2 linked regions of the Xanthobacter dioxanivorans genome follow. The protein of the gene in region 1 binds, or shares a complex with, the protein of each later gene. Links are inferred from orthologs where the notes say so. Each region holds a gene or a part of one and is shown on either strand. Other genes may lie near its edges.

Region 1 (7,579 bases):
GCGTCGCGCACCGACTTGATCTTCTGCTGCATGTTCATGCGGTACTGGGGCAGCTCGGCCGCGAGGTCCGTCACCTGCAGCGCCAGCACCCCGCCCAGCGCGAACAGCCCGAGGAAGGTGACCAGCACCACCGTCACCACCGCCGGCGTGCGCGGCAGCCCCACCTTGCGCAGCACCATGATGACCGGGGCGAGCACGAAGGCGAGCAGCACCGCCACCGCCACCGGCACGAACACGTCGCGCCCGATATAGAGCACGGTGACGATGGCGACGGCGGCGAAGAAGGCGAGGAAGCGCTCGCGCCCCGCCGCCGGCAAGGACGGCCCGTACGCGGGATCACCGGACTGGAACATGGACCGCCTTTCCCGTTTCCCGAAAGGGCGAAGCCCCCTCGGACACCTGCGCCACGCCCGGCCGCGGATGGACGGGGACGCACAGGGGGACAACGCTGGCGCGGCCATCGCGATCCATGGCGCATGCGGTTGAACGGCCATGCCGGTATGCCGGGGCGGGAACGCCATCCCCCGGCGGCGCCGGACGTGGCGAGATCACGAGCAGGCGTCATCCCCCGGCCCGTCCGGGAGATCCACTGCGCGGCCAGGCCGGCCGTTCGGCTTCCGGGCGCTGGGCGAGTGACCGGGCGGAGGCCCCGGACAAGATCCGCGGCCAGCCGGCAGCGCCCCTTGCACCGCCGGCGAAGCTGTGCGCCCTTAGGGTCCGCTCCCGCCCCTTGCCACCCGCCCCATGCCATCCTCCCCCACCACCGGCGCGCCGGTCCTGTCCGCCCCGCGCCGCGCCATCCTCGGCTGGATCCTGTTCGATCCGGCCTGCCAGCCCTATTTCACCCTCATCACCACCTTCATCTTCGCCCCCTATTTCGCCTCCGCCGTCGCGCCGACGCCGGCGGACGGGCAGGCCCTGTGGGGATTTGCCACCGGCGCGGCGGGGCTGGTCATCGCCCTGTGCTCACCGGTGCTGGGGGCGGTGGCGGATGCGGCGGGGCGGCGCAAGCCGTGGATCGCCGTGTTCGGGCTGATGCTGATGGCGGGCGCGGCCGGGCTCTGGTTCGCCGCCCCCGGCGACACGGCGCGCATCCCCTTCGTCCTCGCCGCCTTCGCGGTCGGCACCATCGGGGTGGAGTTCGCCACCGTCTTCAACAACGCCATCATGCCGAGCCTCGCCCCGCCGGAACGGCTCGGCCGTCTCTCCGGCACCGGCTGGGCGGCGGGCTATTTCGGCGGCCTCGTCTCGCTGGCGCTCATGCTCGCCTTCTTCTCCACCCAGCCGGACACCGGCCTGACCCTGCTCGGCCGGCCGCCGGCCTTCGGGCTGGAGGCCGCCGCCCGGGAGGGAGACCGGTTTTCGGGGCCGTTCACGGCGCTGTGGTTCGCGGTGCTGGTGCTGCCCATGTTCCTGTTCGTGCCCGATGCGCCCGCCGCCATGCCCATGCGGGCGGCCATCAAGGCCGGCGTCGCCGAGATCCGCGCCCTACTGCCGAAGCTGAAGGCGCGGCCGGTGCTTGCCCGCTTCCTCCTCGCCAACATGGTGTATGCGGACGGGCTGGTCGCCCTGTTCGCCTTCGGCGGCATCTATGCGGCGGGCACGTTCGGCTGGGGCTCCATCGAGATCGGCATCTTCGGCATCGCGCTCACCCTCACCGGCACCGCCGGGGCGCTGGCCGGCGGATGGCTCGACGACGCGCTGGGGCCGCGCGTGGTGATTCTTGCGGCGCTCGTGGCGCTGCTCGTCGCCTGCCTCGGCCTGCTGAGCCTGGACCGCGACGCCGTGCTGTTCGGCCTCGTGCCCACCGCGCCGGGCGCGGGCGGCCTGTTCGGCTCGCTGCCGGAGAAGGCCTATGTGGGCTTCGGCCTCCTCATCGGCCTGGTGGCCGGCCCGCTCCAGGCGGCGAGCCGCACGCTGCTGGTGCGCCTCGCGCCGCGGGAGAACATGGCCGAATGCTTCGGCCTGTTCGCCCTTTCGGGAAAGATCACCTCCTTCGCCGCGCCCACATCGGTGGCCGTGGTGACGGCGGCGACGGGAAGCCAGAAGGCGGGGGTGGCGGTGCTCCTCGCCTTCTTCACCCTCGGGGCGGTGCTGGTGGCGGGCGTGCGCGACCGGACGCGCTGACCGCAGCCTTCGCACGCCCCTTCGCACGCCCCTTGCCGGCGGCGCGGCGAGGGAAAAGGATGCGCCGCCAGACCATGCGTCGCAAAACAGGGAGGCCGCCATGGCCATGCGTTCCATCCGCTTCAACCCCGCGCCGGCCCTCGACAAGTCGGCGGCGACCACCGTGCACGAGTGGTACCAGGATCGCACCGGCGCCTTCTCCGCCGGCTTCTGGGCCTCCGAGCCGTCCGAGATTGAGGTCTCCTACGACGAGGACGAGTTCTGCGTGCTCATCGAGGGCACCGTCGAGCTCACCGACGCCACCGGCCACACCGAGACCTACGAGGCCGGCGCCTCCTTCCTCATCCCGTCGGGCTTCACCGGCACCTGGAAGAGCGTGACGCCGGTGCGGAAATTCTACGTGGTGCACCTGCCGAAAGCGCCGGCGGCGGCGCCGGCCTGAGGTGCGGCGGGAACCATCTGCGCCCGCGCCTTGTTGCCCTTCCAAGACCTTGCACAAGACCCTGCATTGGAAGGAGAAGCGCCATGTCAATCCGGCTTCAGATCGCAGCCATGCTGTTCCTGATGATCCAGGCGGTGATGTTCTTCACCGCCATCCTGTTCCTGCTGCTCTCGCCTTTGGCCCGCGACGCCATGGCGCTGATGCCCTGGGTGGTGGCCAGCACCGTCGCGGTCTCCCTGCCGCTCTCCTGGTGGCTGGCACCGCGGCTGCGCGCCCGCACCTGGCGCCGGGAAGGCACCATGGAATTGCTGAAGTGAATGGCTGAAGTGATCCGCCGACCCCGGTGGACCCGGGATCGGGCGCGCATCGCGCAGGATTGAGTCGCGGACCGGGGCTCGCGGAACACGACCCGAAAAGAGGCGCCCTCGCAATCGCCGTCATTGAGTGCCACTTTGTTCTCAACAGAGAATCAGGCCTTGCGAGTGAACCCTTGAACGAGTTGCCCGATCCGCGCCGGCGCGGCCCAGCCGCGCCCGAGCTTCCCGGCCTGCGCCCCGGCGGCATCGCCGCGCGGGCGCGCGCCGCCATGGCGCCGGCCGCGCCCGAAGCCTCCTACCTCGCCGGCCTCAATCCCGAGCAGCGCGAGGCGGTGGAGACGCTGGACGGGCCGCTCCTGGTGCTCGCCGGCGCCGGCACCGGCAAGACCCGCGTGCTCACCGCCCGCGTCGCCCACATCCTGTCGCAGGGCCGCGCCTATCCCTCGCAGATCCTGGTGGTGACCTTCACCAACAAGGCCGCGCGGGAGATGAAGGACCGCATCCACGCCATGGTGGGCGACCAGATCGAGGGCATGCCCTGGCTCGGCACCTTCCACTCCATCGGCGTGCGGATCCTGCGGCGCCACCACGAGCTGGTGGGGCTGAAGAGCGGCTTCACCATCCTCGACACCGACGACCAGATCCGCCTGCTGAAGCAGCTCTTGGCCGCCGAGAACATCGACGAGAAGCGCTGGCCGGCGCGGCTTCTGGCCTCCACCATCGACGGCTGGAAGAACCGCGGTCTGTCGCCGAAGGACGTGCCGCCGGGCGAGGGCGCGGTGTTCGCCAACGGCAAGGGCGGGATGCTCTACGCCGCCTACCAGGCGCGGCTGAAGGCGCTGAACGCGGTGGACTTCGGCGACCTGCTGCTGGAGGGCATCCGCCTGTTCCGCGAGAACCCGGACGTGCTCGCCGAATATCACAGGCGCTTCAAGTTCCTGCTGGTGGACGAGTATCAGGACACCAACGTCGCCCAGTATCTGTGGCTGCGCCTGCTGGCTCAGGGCTCGAAGAATGTCTGCTGCGTCGGCGACGACGACCAGTCCATCTATGGCTGGCGCGGCGCGGAGGTGGACAACATCCTCAGGTTCGAGAGCGACTTCCCCGGCGCCAAGGTGATCCGGCTGGAGCGCAACTACCGCTCCACCGGCCATATCCTCGCCTCCGCCGCCCACCTCATCGCCCACAATGAGGGCCGGCTCGGCAAGACCCTGTTCTCGGAGGGCGAGGCGGGCGAGCAGGTCACCGTCACCGGGGCGTGGGATTCCGGCGAGGAGGCCCGCGCCGTCGGCGAGGAGATCGAGGCGCTGCAGCGCGCCGGGCATCGCCTGTCGGAGATCGCCATCCTCGTGCGCGCCTCCTTCCAGATGCGCGAGTTCGAAGACCGGTTCGTCACGCTCGGCCTGCCCTACCGGGTCATCGGCGGCCCGCGCTTCTACGAGCGGGCGGAAATCCGCGATGCGCTGGCCTATCTGCGCTGCGTGAACTCCCCCGCCGACGACCTCGCCTTCGAGCGCATCGTCAACGTGCCCAAGCGCGGGATCGGCGATGCCACGGTGAAGCAGATCCACGATGTCGCCCGTGCCGCCGGCGTGCCCTTGCAGGAGGCCGCGCGCGCACTCACGCAGAGCGAGGAATTGAAGCCCAAGGTGCGCGGCACCATGCGCGGCCTGATCGACGCGTTCGAGCGCTGGCGCGAGCAGGCGCGCGTCATGTCCCATACCGAGCTCGCCGAGATCGTGCTGGACGAGAGCGGCTACACCGAGATGTGGCAGAAGGACCGCTCCGCCGAGGCCGCAGGAAGGCTGGAGAATCTCAAGGAGCTGGTGCGCTCCATGGAGCCATTCGAGAACCTCTCCGGCTTCCTGGAGCACATCTCCCTGGTCATGGACACCGACAACGGCGCCGGCGAGGACGCGGTGCAGGTGATGACCCTGCACTCCGCCAAGGGGCTGGAGTTCGACACCGTGTTCCTGCCCGGCTGGGAGGAGGGCCTGTTCCCGCACCAGCGGGCGCTGGACGAGCAGGGCAAGGCCGGGCTGGAGGAAGAGCGGCGGCTCGCCTATGTGGGAATCACCCGGGCCCGCGCCTCGGCGCGCATCTATTTCGCCTCCAACCGGCGCATCCACGGCATGTGGAATTCCACCGTGCCGTCCCGCTTCCTCGACGAGCTGCCCGACGCCCATGTGCGGGTGGAGGAGAGCCGCGGCGGCGCGGGTTGGGGCGGGTCGAGCTATGGCGGCGGCAGCTACGGCGGCAGCCGGTTCGACCGGGCGGAGCCGTTTGCCGGCTCGTCCTACTCAACGCCAGGCTGGCAGCGGGCGCAGAACCAGCGCAGCAGCGGCGGCGGCTCCCGCGGCGGATTCTCGCAGGGCGCCGGCGCGCGCTACGACGCAGGCGCCTCCAGCCGGCGCGGGCCCATGGTGATCGAGGGCACGCTCGTCGCCACCTCGGCCGGCGCGCCCTCCGCCTTCAGCACCGGCGAGCGGGTGTTCCACATCAAGTTCGGCTATGGCGAGGTGGTCGGCATCGACGGCAACAAGCTCACCGTCCAGTTCGACAAGGCCGGCGAGAAGCGGGTGCTGGAGACCTACCTGGAAAAGGTGTGATCTGGAGAAGGTGTGATCTGGAGAAGGTGTGATCTGGAGAAGGTGGGAGGGGCGGCTGCCGCCCCCGCCCGCCCGCCCCGCCCGCCTCAGTGCTTGAGGCCGGCCACCGTGTATTCCCCGGCCGCGACCCGCTCGGCGAGGCGGGTGACGAAGGTGGCGCTGGCCTCTTCCCCATAGGTCGCGACAAGGCTGCGCAGGGCGGTGAACAATGCCGCCTGGATCAGGCAGTCCTCCTCGAGCCCCTCGCGCACCGCTTCCACCCAGGCGTCGTTCAGGCAGGTGAGCGCCACATGACGATCGTCGGCGGCCATGTCCGCGATTTCAGGCAGATCGATGGAAAGGGTCGGCAGAGTGGACACGTGGTGGGCCTCCGCATCGCAGGACGGCGGTGCAGGGCTTCTCTAGCATGCTTCGCCGGTCCGTTCAGGCCGCTTCTAACCAAAAGGTTAACAGCGCCGGCTCAGTTTCCGCCGTAGCGGACCACGATGTCGTGAGCGAGCCGGGACCCCTCCTCCAGCTGCCGGTCCACGGCGAACCGGGCCGCCGGCGTGCAGATGCGGTAGACCTCCGCATAGCTGGAATAGCCGCGGTTGAAGCTCGCGATGATCTTGGCCTTGCGCGTGTCGGAGGGCTGCTCCGTATCGATGAGGCTCTGCATCTCGCCGCGCCATTTCTGCGCCTCGCCGGATACGCCGCAGAGCGGGCGCAGGTAGTGCAGTGCGCCGAGGATCTCCGCCAGCCGCATCAGGTCCGGATCATAGGGCGGCGGCGCGCCTTCGGTCGGGCCGGCGGCGGATGCGGGCCCGGCGGCGAGCGCCAGCGTGGCGGCGAGGAGGAAGATGGCGATGCGCATGATGGCGATGTGTCCCGCCTCACTCCTGCGGCCGGAGCGGGCCCAGGTCAAGACCGGAGAGGGTCAAGACCGGAAGGGGTCAGGGCTCGAGGACGAGGCGGGCCGCCTGCTCCACCACGTCGGCGAGCCCGAGCGTGGTGGCAAGGCCCGCCACCTCGTTCGGCCGGAACCAGCCCACCTCGGCCGCCTCCGGTCCCGGCGCGGGTTCGCCCGCGCGCCAGCGCGCCGCATGGGCGATGACCACGAAATGCGCCGAGAGGTCTCCCTCCGGGTCGCGGATGATGATGTCCCGCGCGGCGGCGAGGCCGACGATCTCGGCCTCCACTCCCACCTCCTCCATCACCTCGCGGGCGGCCGCCTCGGCCAGGGTCTCGCCCGGCTCGACACGACCGCCGGGCAGGCTCCACAGGCCGGCGCCGGGGTTGGCGGCGCGACGGGCGAGCAGCACCAGCGGGCCGCGGAAGACGGCGGCGCTCGCCGCGAGGGTGGGGCGAACCGGCGGACGCGGCGGCGCGATCGCGGCGGCGTCGGGGCTGGGGACAACTGAGCTTGGGACGTCGGACATGGCTGGCTCGCGCAGGCTCGGGCTAGACAAGAGTCGGGCTGGGCAGGCCAGCCCGTGACGGGCGGCTTGTGGTACGTGACGCCGAGCTTACCTTCCCTGCGCCAACGGAGCACGCGATTCGTGACACCGACGAAAGAGGGGCCCTCCCCCTCGCCTTCAGCCTCGCCCTCCCCGGCGCCGGCGCGCCGGCGGGCGGGCGCCGCGCCGCGGGCGTGGCAGCGCATGCTGTCGGGCCGGCGCCTCGATCTCCTCGACCCCTCCCCCCTCGACGTGGAGCTGGAGGACATCGCCCACGGCCTCGCCCGCGTCGCGCGCTGGAACGGCCAGACCTCCGGCGACAACATCTTTTCCGTCGCTCAGCATTCGCTGCTGGTGGAGCGGCTGTCGCGGCGCACGCACCCCGATCTCGACCCGCGCTGGCGCCTGTGCGTGCTGCTGCACGATGCGCCGGAATATGTGATCGGCGACATGATCTCGCCGTTCAAGGCGGTGCTGGGCGGCGACTACAAGGCGGTTGAGGCGCGCCTCCTGGCCGCCATCTCGCTGCGCTTCTCGCTTCCCCCGCTCTGGCCCGAGGCGCTGGTCAAGATCGTGAAGACCGCCGACCGCGCCGCCGCCTATTTCGAGGCCACCCGCCTCGCCGGCTTTTCCGCGCCGGAGGCCCAG
Region 2 (4,795 bases), 2.5 Mb from region 1 along the record:
CTTCGGGAAATTCTGGTGGCCGCCGAAGAAGGTGCCGAAATATCTCTCGGCCGCCTCCAAGCATCCCTGCTCGACCGTGTCGGTGCAGTTCTTCATGGCGCAGCCGCAGTTCCGCGCCGATCCGCGGCGTCACGTGGGGCGCTTCGCCGAGCAGTTGGCGGAAGCACAGATCCCCGCGGGCTACGACTGGCTGAAGGCGCCGGTGGGCCAGGTGGAGGCGCTGGTGCGCCGGGCGCTCGGGGAATAGACCCTCAGAATTTGTGGAAGATGAAGAAGGCGCCGCCGGCGATGAAGGCGAAGCCCACGAGGTGATTCCAGCCCAGCGGCTCCTTCAGGTAGAGCACGGAGAAACCGGCAAAGACAAGCAGGGTGATGACCTCCTGCATCGTCTTGAGCTGCGCCGTGGAATAGACTTCCGAGCCGAAGCGGTTGGCCGGAACGGCGAGGCAATACTCGAAAAATGCAATGCCCCAGCTTGCCACGATGGCGATGAGCAGTGGTGACGACTTGTGCTTGAGGTGGCCGTACCAGGCGAACGTCATGAAGACGTTCGAGGCGACCAGCATGACGATGGGCAGGATCTGCGGTGGCAGGAGAGACGTCAGGGAGGGCATGGGGCAGCTTCAGGACGATTAACCGGCCTGCATGATGGACCATCAGGGTCGTTGCGACCATGCGGGCCGTCCCTGTTGCTTCTCCCATGCACGCGTTTCCCCGGCGGCGTCCGTGCGGCGATCGCCACTCATGGATGCAAATTTATCACACACAATCAAAGAGGGAGATGAGCCCCCGTCTCGCGTTGACCGTGCGCGCGAATCTGTCACAACTAAAAGTTGAAATCATTGATTGGGGGCAATCATGAATAAATATCCTTTGATGGCGGCTCTTGGACTCGGCTTCGGCCTCGCCGGGTGCGCCGGCGGCGTTCCCTTCGGTGCCCGCGCCGTCTCCCCTCCGGAAACCGGAATTCGGGCCGCCTATCTCTACACGTCCTACGATCGGGCGGGATCGAACGGTCAGGGACCGGTGTCGATCGCGCTCTTGTGCGACATGCCGGCGAGCCTCTTGAAGGGCATTTCGTATCAGGATGAAAGCACCGTCGCCGACATCGACCTGCTCTCGACGTTTTCGGTCAGCGGCGGCGTATCGGGCCTCAAATTGTCGGTGGTGTCGGCGGAATTGCAGGGCTCCCTTTCGGACTATTACGAACTCAAATTGACCCGGGTCGTGAAGCGCTATGTATCTCAGGAACAGGCCAACGCCGTCTTCAGCCAGCTCGTGTCCCGGCGGGGCTGCGCCGCAGCCTATATGAGCGAACGCTCCGCCCGCGCGGTCTACCAGATCCGCGCGGTTTACCTGGGAGACGTGCATTTCGGGGTGAAGCGGGACGCGGGCTTCTCCGCCGACCTTGCGATCAAGCTGAAAGCCCTGGAGCCGAAGATCAAGGCTCAGCTCAAGCGCGCCTACAACCTCTCGTTTGACGGCAAGCAGATGGTCGGCGCCGTGGAAACGATCCCGCGGTAGGTGCACGGCGTTGCGAGCCGGGGTGGCGCGGCCCATATTCCCCCCATGGCCAAAGCATCCCGTCCCGGCAAGCTCGGAGAGCGCTCCCAGCGTCACTTCGAGCCGGCGCCCCAGCAGGCGCTTGATCCCGCGCTCGCCCAGTCCCTCGGGCTCGAGCCGGGAGCGCTCTCGCTCGATTTCGAATCGGCGGGAGCATCCGCCACCGTGCAGGCGCTCTCGCGGCTGATCGAGGAGGGACGGCCCGAGGTCAACGGCCAGACCTGGATGCCCCATCGCCCGCCCCGCCCGGAAAAGTCCGAGGGCGGCGTCCACTTCACCATGAAGAGCGACTTCGAGCCCGCCGGCGACCAGCCCCAGGCCATCGCCGAGCTGTGCGCGCAGGCTGAGGCCGGCGAGCGCGACCAGGTGCTGCTCGGCGTCACCGGCTCGGGCAAGACCTTCACCATGGCCAAGGTGATCGAGCAGCTCCAGCGCCCGGCCATCGTGCTCGCCCCCAACAAGACGCTGGCGGCGCAGCTCTACGGCGAGTTCAAGAGCTTTTTCCCCGACAATGCGGTGGAATATTTCGTCTCCTACTACGACTACTACCAGCCGGAAGCCTACGTTCCGCGCACCGATACCTATATCGAGAAGGAATCTTCCATCAACGAGCAGATCGACCGCATGCGCCATGCGGCCACCCGCTCGCTGCTGGAGCGCGACGACGTGATCATCGTCGCCTCGGTGTCGTGCATCTACGGCATCGGCTCGGTCGAGACCTATTCGGCCATGACCTTCGACATCAAGGTGGGCGAGCGCATCGACCAGCGCGCCCTCCTCGCCGACCTCGTGGCCCTGCAATACAAGCGCATTCAGTCCGATTTCGCCCGCGGCACCTTCCGGGTGCGCGGCGACAGCGTGGAGATCTTCCCCGCCCACTACGAGGACCGCGCCTGGCGCGTCTCCCTGTTCGGCGACGAGGTGGAGAGCATCGCCGAGTTCGATCCACTCACCGGGCACAAGAGCGGCGACATGAAGAGCGTGCGCGTCTACGCCGCCTCCCACTATGTCACCCCGCGCCCGACGCTGATCCAGGCCATTTCCGGCATCAAGGCCGAGCTGAAAATGCGCCTCGACGAGCTCTACAAGATGGGCCGCCTGCTGGAAGCCCAGCGGCTGGAGCAGCGCACCCGCTACGACCTGGAGATGATGGAGGCGACGGGCAGCTGCGCCGGCATCGAGAACTATTCCCGCTGGCTCACCGGCAGGAAGCCCGGCGAGCCGCCGCCCACCCTGTTCGAGTACGTGCCGGACAACGCCCTCGTCTTCATCGACGAGAGCCACGTCACCATCCCGCAGATCGGCGCCATGTATCGCGGCGACTTCCGCCGCAAGGCGACGCTGGCCGAATACGGCTTCCGCCTGCCCAGCTGCATGGACAACCGGCCGCTGCGCTTCGAGGAATGGGAGGCCATGCGGCCGCAGACCGTGCACGTCTCCGCCACCCCCGGCACCTGGGAGATGGAGAAGACCGGTGGCGTGTTCGTGGAGCAGGTCATCCGTCCCACCGGCCTCATCGACCCGCCGGTGGAGGTGCGCCCGGCGCGTACCCAGGTGGACGACCTCCTCGGCGAGGTCCGCGCCGTGGCGGCCAAGGGCTACCGCACGCTGGTCACGGTGCTCACCAAGCGCATGGCCGAGGACCTCACCGAATACCTGCACGAGAACGGCATCCGCGTGCGCTACATGCATTCGGACATCGACACCATCGAGCGCATCGAGATCATCCGCGACCTGCGCCTCGGGGCGTTCGACGTGCTCATCGGCATCAACCTGCTGCGCGAGGGCCTCGACATCCCCGAATGCGGGCTGGTGGCCATCCTCGACGCGGACAAGGAAGGCTTCCTGCGCTCCGAGACCTCGCTGGTGCAGACCATCGGCCGCGCCGCCCGCAACGTGGACGGGCGGGTGATCCTCTATGCCGACCGCGTCACCGGCTCCATGGAGCGGGCCATGGCGGAGACCTCCCGCCGGCGCGAGAAGCAGGTGGCCTACAATACCGAGCACGGCATCACGCCGGAGAGCGTGAAGAAGGCCATCGGCGACATCCTCAACTCGGTCTACGAGCGCGACCACGTGCAGGTGGATGCGGGCCTTGCCGAGGACGGCGCGGCCTTCGGGCACAATCTCAAGGCGGTCATGGCGGACCTGGAGAAGCGCATGCGCGCCGCCGCCGCCGACCTCGACTTCGAGACCGCCGCGCGCCTGCGCGACGAGATCCGCCGGCTGGAGGCCACCGAGCTTGCGGTGGCGGACGATCCCCTCGCCCGGCAGGAAGCGGTGGACGACAAGACCGGGGGCTACAGGGGCGCCCGCAAATACGGCAAGGCAGCCAACCTGCCGCCGAAGGAAGGCGCCGCCGCCCTGTTGCCGCGCGGCCGCGGCGGGGCCAAGGGCAAGTCCCGCGGCTCCGAGCCGGAGGGCATGGGCGAGGCGCAGGCGCCCTATGCGCCGCCCGAGACACGCGCCCACAAGCCCTCCCTCGACGACATGGGCCCCGGCTCCGACCGCGTCGTCCCGCTCGCGGAGGACAGCTTCCGCCCGGGTCCCCGGCCGGATCCCGGAACCAAGGGCTACCGGAAAGGCGGCCGCCGCTCGAAGTGAGGCAGCGGCGTGCGGCGCCTTGTTTCATCGAGGCGGTGAAATCAGCAGCGACCGATCAAAGAGGGCGGCGAGGCGGTGACACCGCTTCGCCGCCGGCGGCCCTTTCCATCCGGCCCACCACCAGTTCGTCGATCTCCAGGCGGACGATGCGTGCCCGTCCGATGCGCAGGCGGCCGATGGCGAGCGCGCCGATCGCCAGGGCGCCGACCGTCAGCGCCCCAACCACCAATGCGCCGACAGCCACCGCTCCGACGGCACCGGCACCGGCCGAGCCGGCGCCGAGCGCTCCCTTGCGCAGGACGACGTGGCGACGCCGTTGCGCCAGCCCGCCTCTTGCGGCCGGCGCGCCTTCGGCCGCGGTTCCGGAAGCATGGGCGCGAGGCTGCGGCTGTCCTGTCATGGCGACGGTCCTCATCTCGGTTGGCAAGGCGTGCCTGGGCGCTCGCGTCCTCCTGCCCATCCTCTCCGCCTGCGGCCGGGCGGGAAAACGCGTGGTGAAGCTTAGCCCCGCGCGCACCGGGCGGAACAGCGGAATCGCGGTTGCCGGGCACGCCGCCGGCGCGGTCCCCTTGCGGTCGCCGCAAAAATGGAGGAATTTGCGCGCCTCACTCGCGGGGAATGCATCAAT

What was found. Proteins that work in one complex are often made in the same cells at the same time.
Region 2: the proteins of EZH22_RS26430 (region 1) and uvrB are in contact, whole or in part, in a crystal structure (PDB 7EGT), measured with the Thermus thermophilus proteins. The link is inferred for Xanthobacter dioxanivorans from one-to-one orthologs. Residues at the interface, in WP_096412145.1 of Thermus thermophilus: His654, Arg656, Phe657, Gln666, Asp668, Glu669, Lys680, Arg681, Leu682, Ser683, Lys685, Tyr686, Ala687; in WP_096411307.1 of Thermus thermophilus: Glu23, Leu25, Arg26, Asp27, Gly28, Glu29, Arg30, Phe31, Arg55, Glu326, Asp327, Phe328, Glu379, Ser382, Gln383, His398, Gly400, Arg401.

The regions. Positions count from the first base shown.
Region 1 is NZ_CP063362.1:5,674,696-5,682,274, forward strand. The notes cover bases 2,699-5,781. They hold EZH22_RS26430 (ATP-dependent helicase), read left to right. Parts: upstream 2,699-3,068; coding sequence 3,069-5,495; downstream 5,496-5,781. Other genes in these bases: EZH22_RS26425 (hypothetical protein), read left to right, coding at 2,699-2,886; EZH22_RS26435 (hypothetical protein), read right to left, coding at 5,582-5,781. Outside these bases: EZH22_RS26410 (AI-2E family transporter), read right to left, coding at 1-353; EZH22_RS26415 (MFS transporter), read left to right, coding at 745-2,127; EZH22_RS26420 (cupin domain-containing protein), read left to right, coding at 2,228-2,569; more of EZH22_RS26425, read left to right, coding at 2,653-2,698; more of EZH22_RS26435, read right to left, coding at 5,782-5,854; EZH22_RS26440 (TIGR02301 family protein), read right to left, coding at 5,956-6,348; EZH22_RS26445 (NUDIX hydrolase), read right to left, coding at 6,428-6,913; EZH22_RS26450 (HD domain-containing protein), read left to right, coding at 7,136-7,579. UniProt on the Escherichia coli protein: A helicase with DNA-dependent ATPase activity. Unwinds DNA duplexes with 3'-5' polarity. Translocates on single-stranded DNA with 3'-5' polarity. Initiates unwinding more efficiently from a nicked substrate than double-stranded DNA.
Region 2 is NZ_CP063362.1:3,168,607-3,173,401, reverse strand. What follows is about bases 1,235-4,368. They hold uvrB (excinuclease ABC subunit UvrB), read left to right. Parts: upstream 1,235-1,569; coding sequence 1,570-4,167; downstream 4,168-4,368. Other genes in these bases: EZH22_RS14785 (hypothetical protein), read right to left, coding at 4,223-4,368; EZH22_RS14795 (hypothetical protein), read left to right, coding at 1,235-1,524. In the rest of the region: EZH22_RS14805 (hypothetical protein), read left to right, coding at 1-247; EZH22_RS14800 (DMT family protein), read right to left, coding at 252-614; more of EZH22_RS14795, read left to right, coding at 847-1,234; more of EZH22_RS14785, read right to left, coding at 4,369-4,567. UniProt on the Escherichia coli protein: The UvrABC repair system catalyzes the recognition and processing of DNA lesions. A damage recognition complex composed of 2 UvrA and 2 UvrB subunits scans DNA for abnormalities.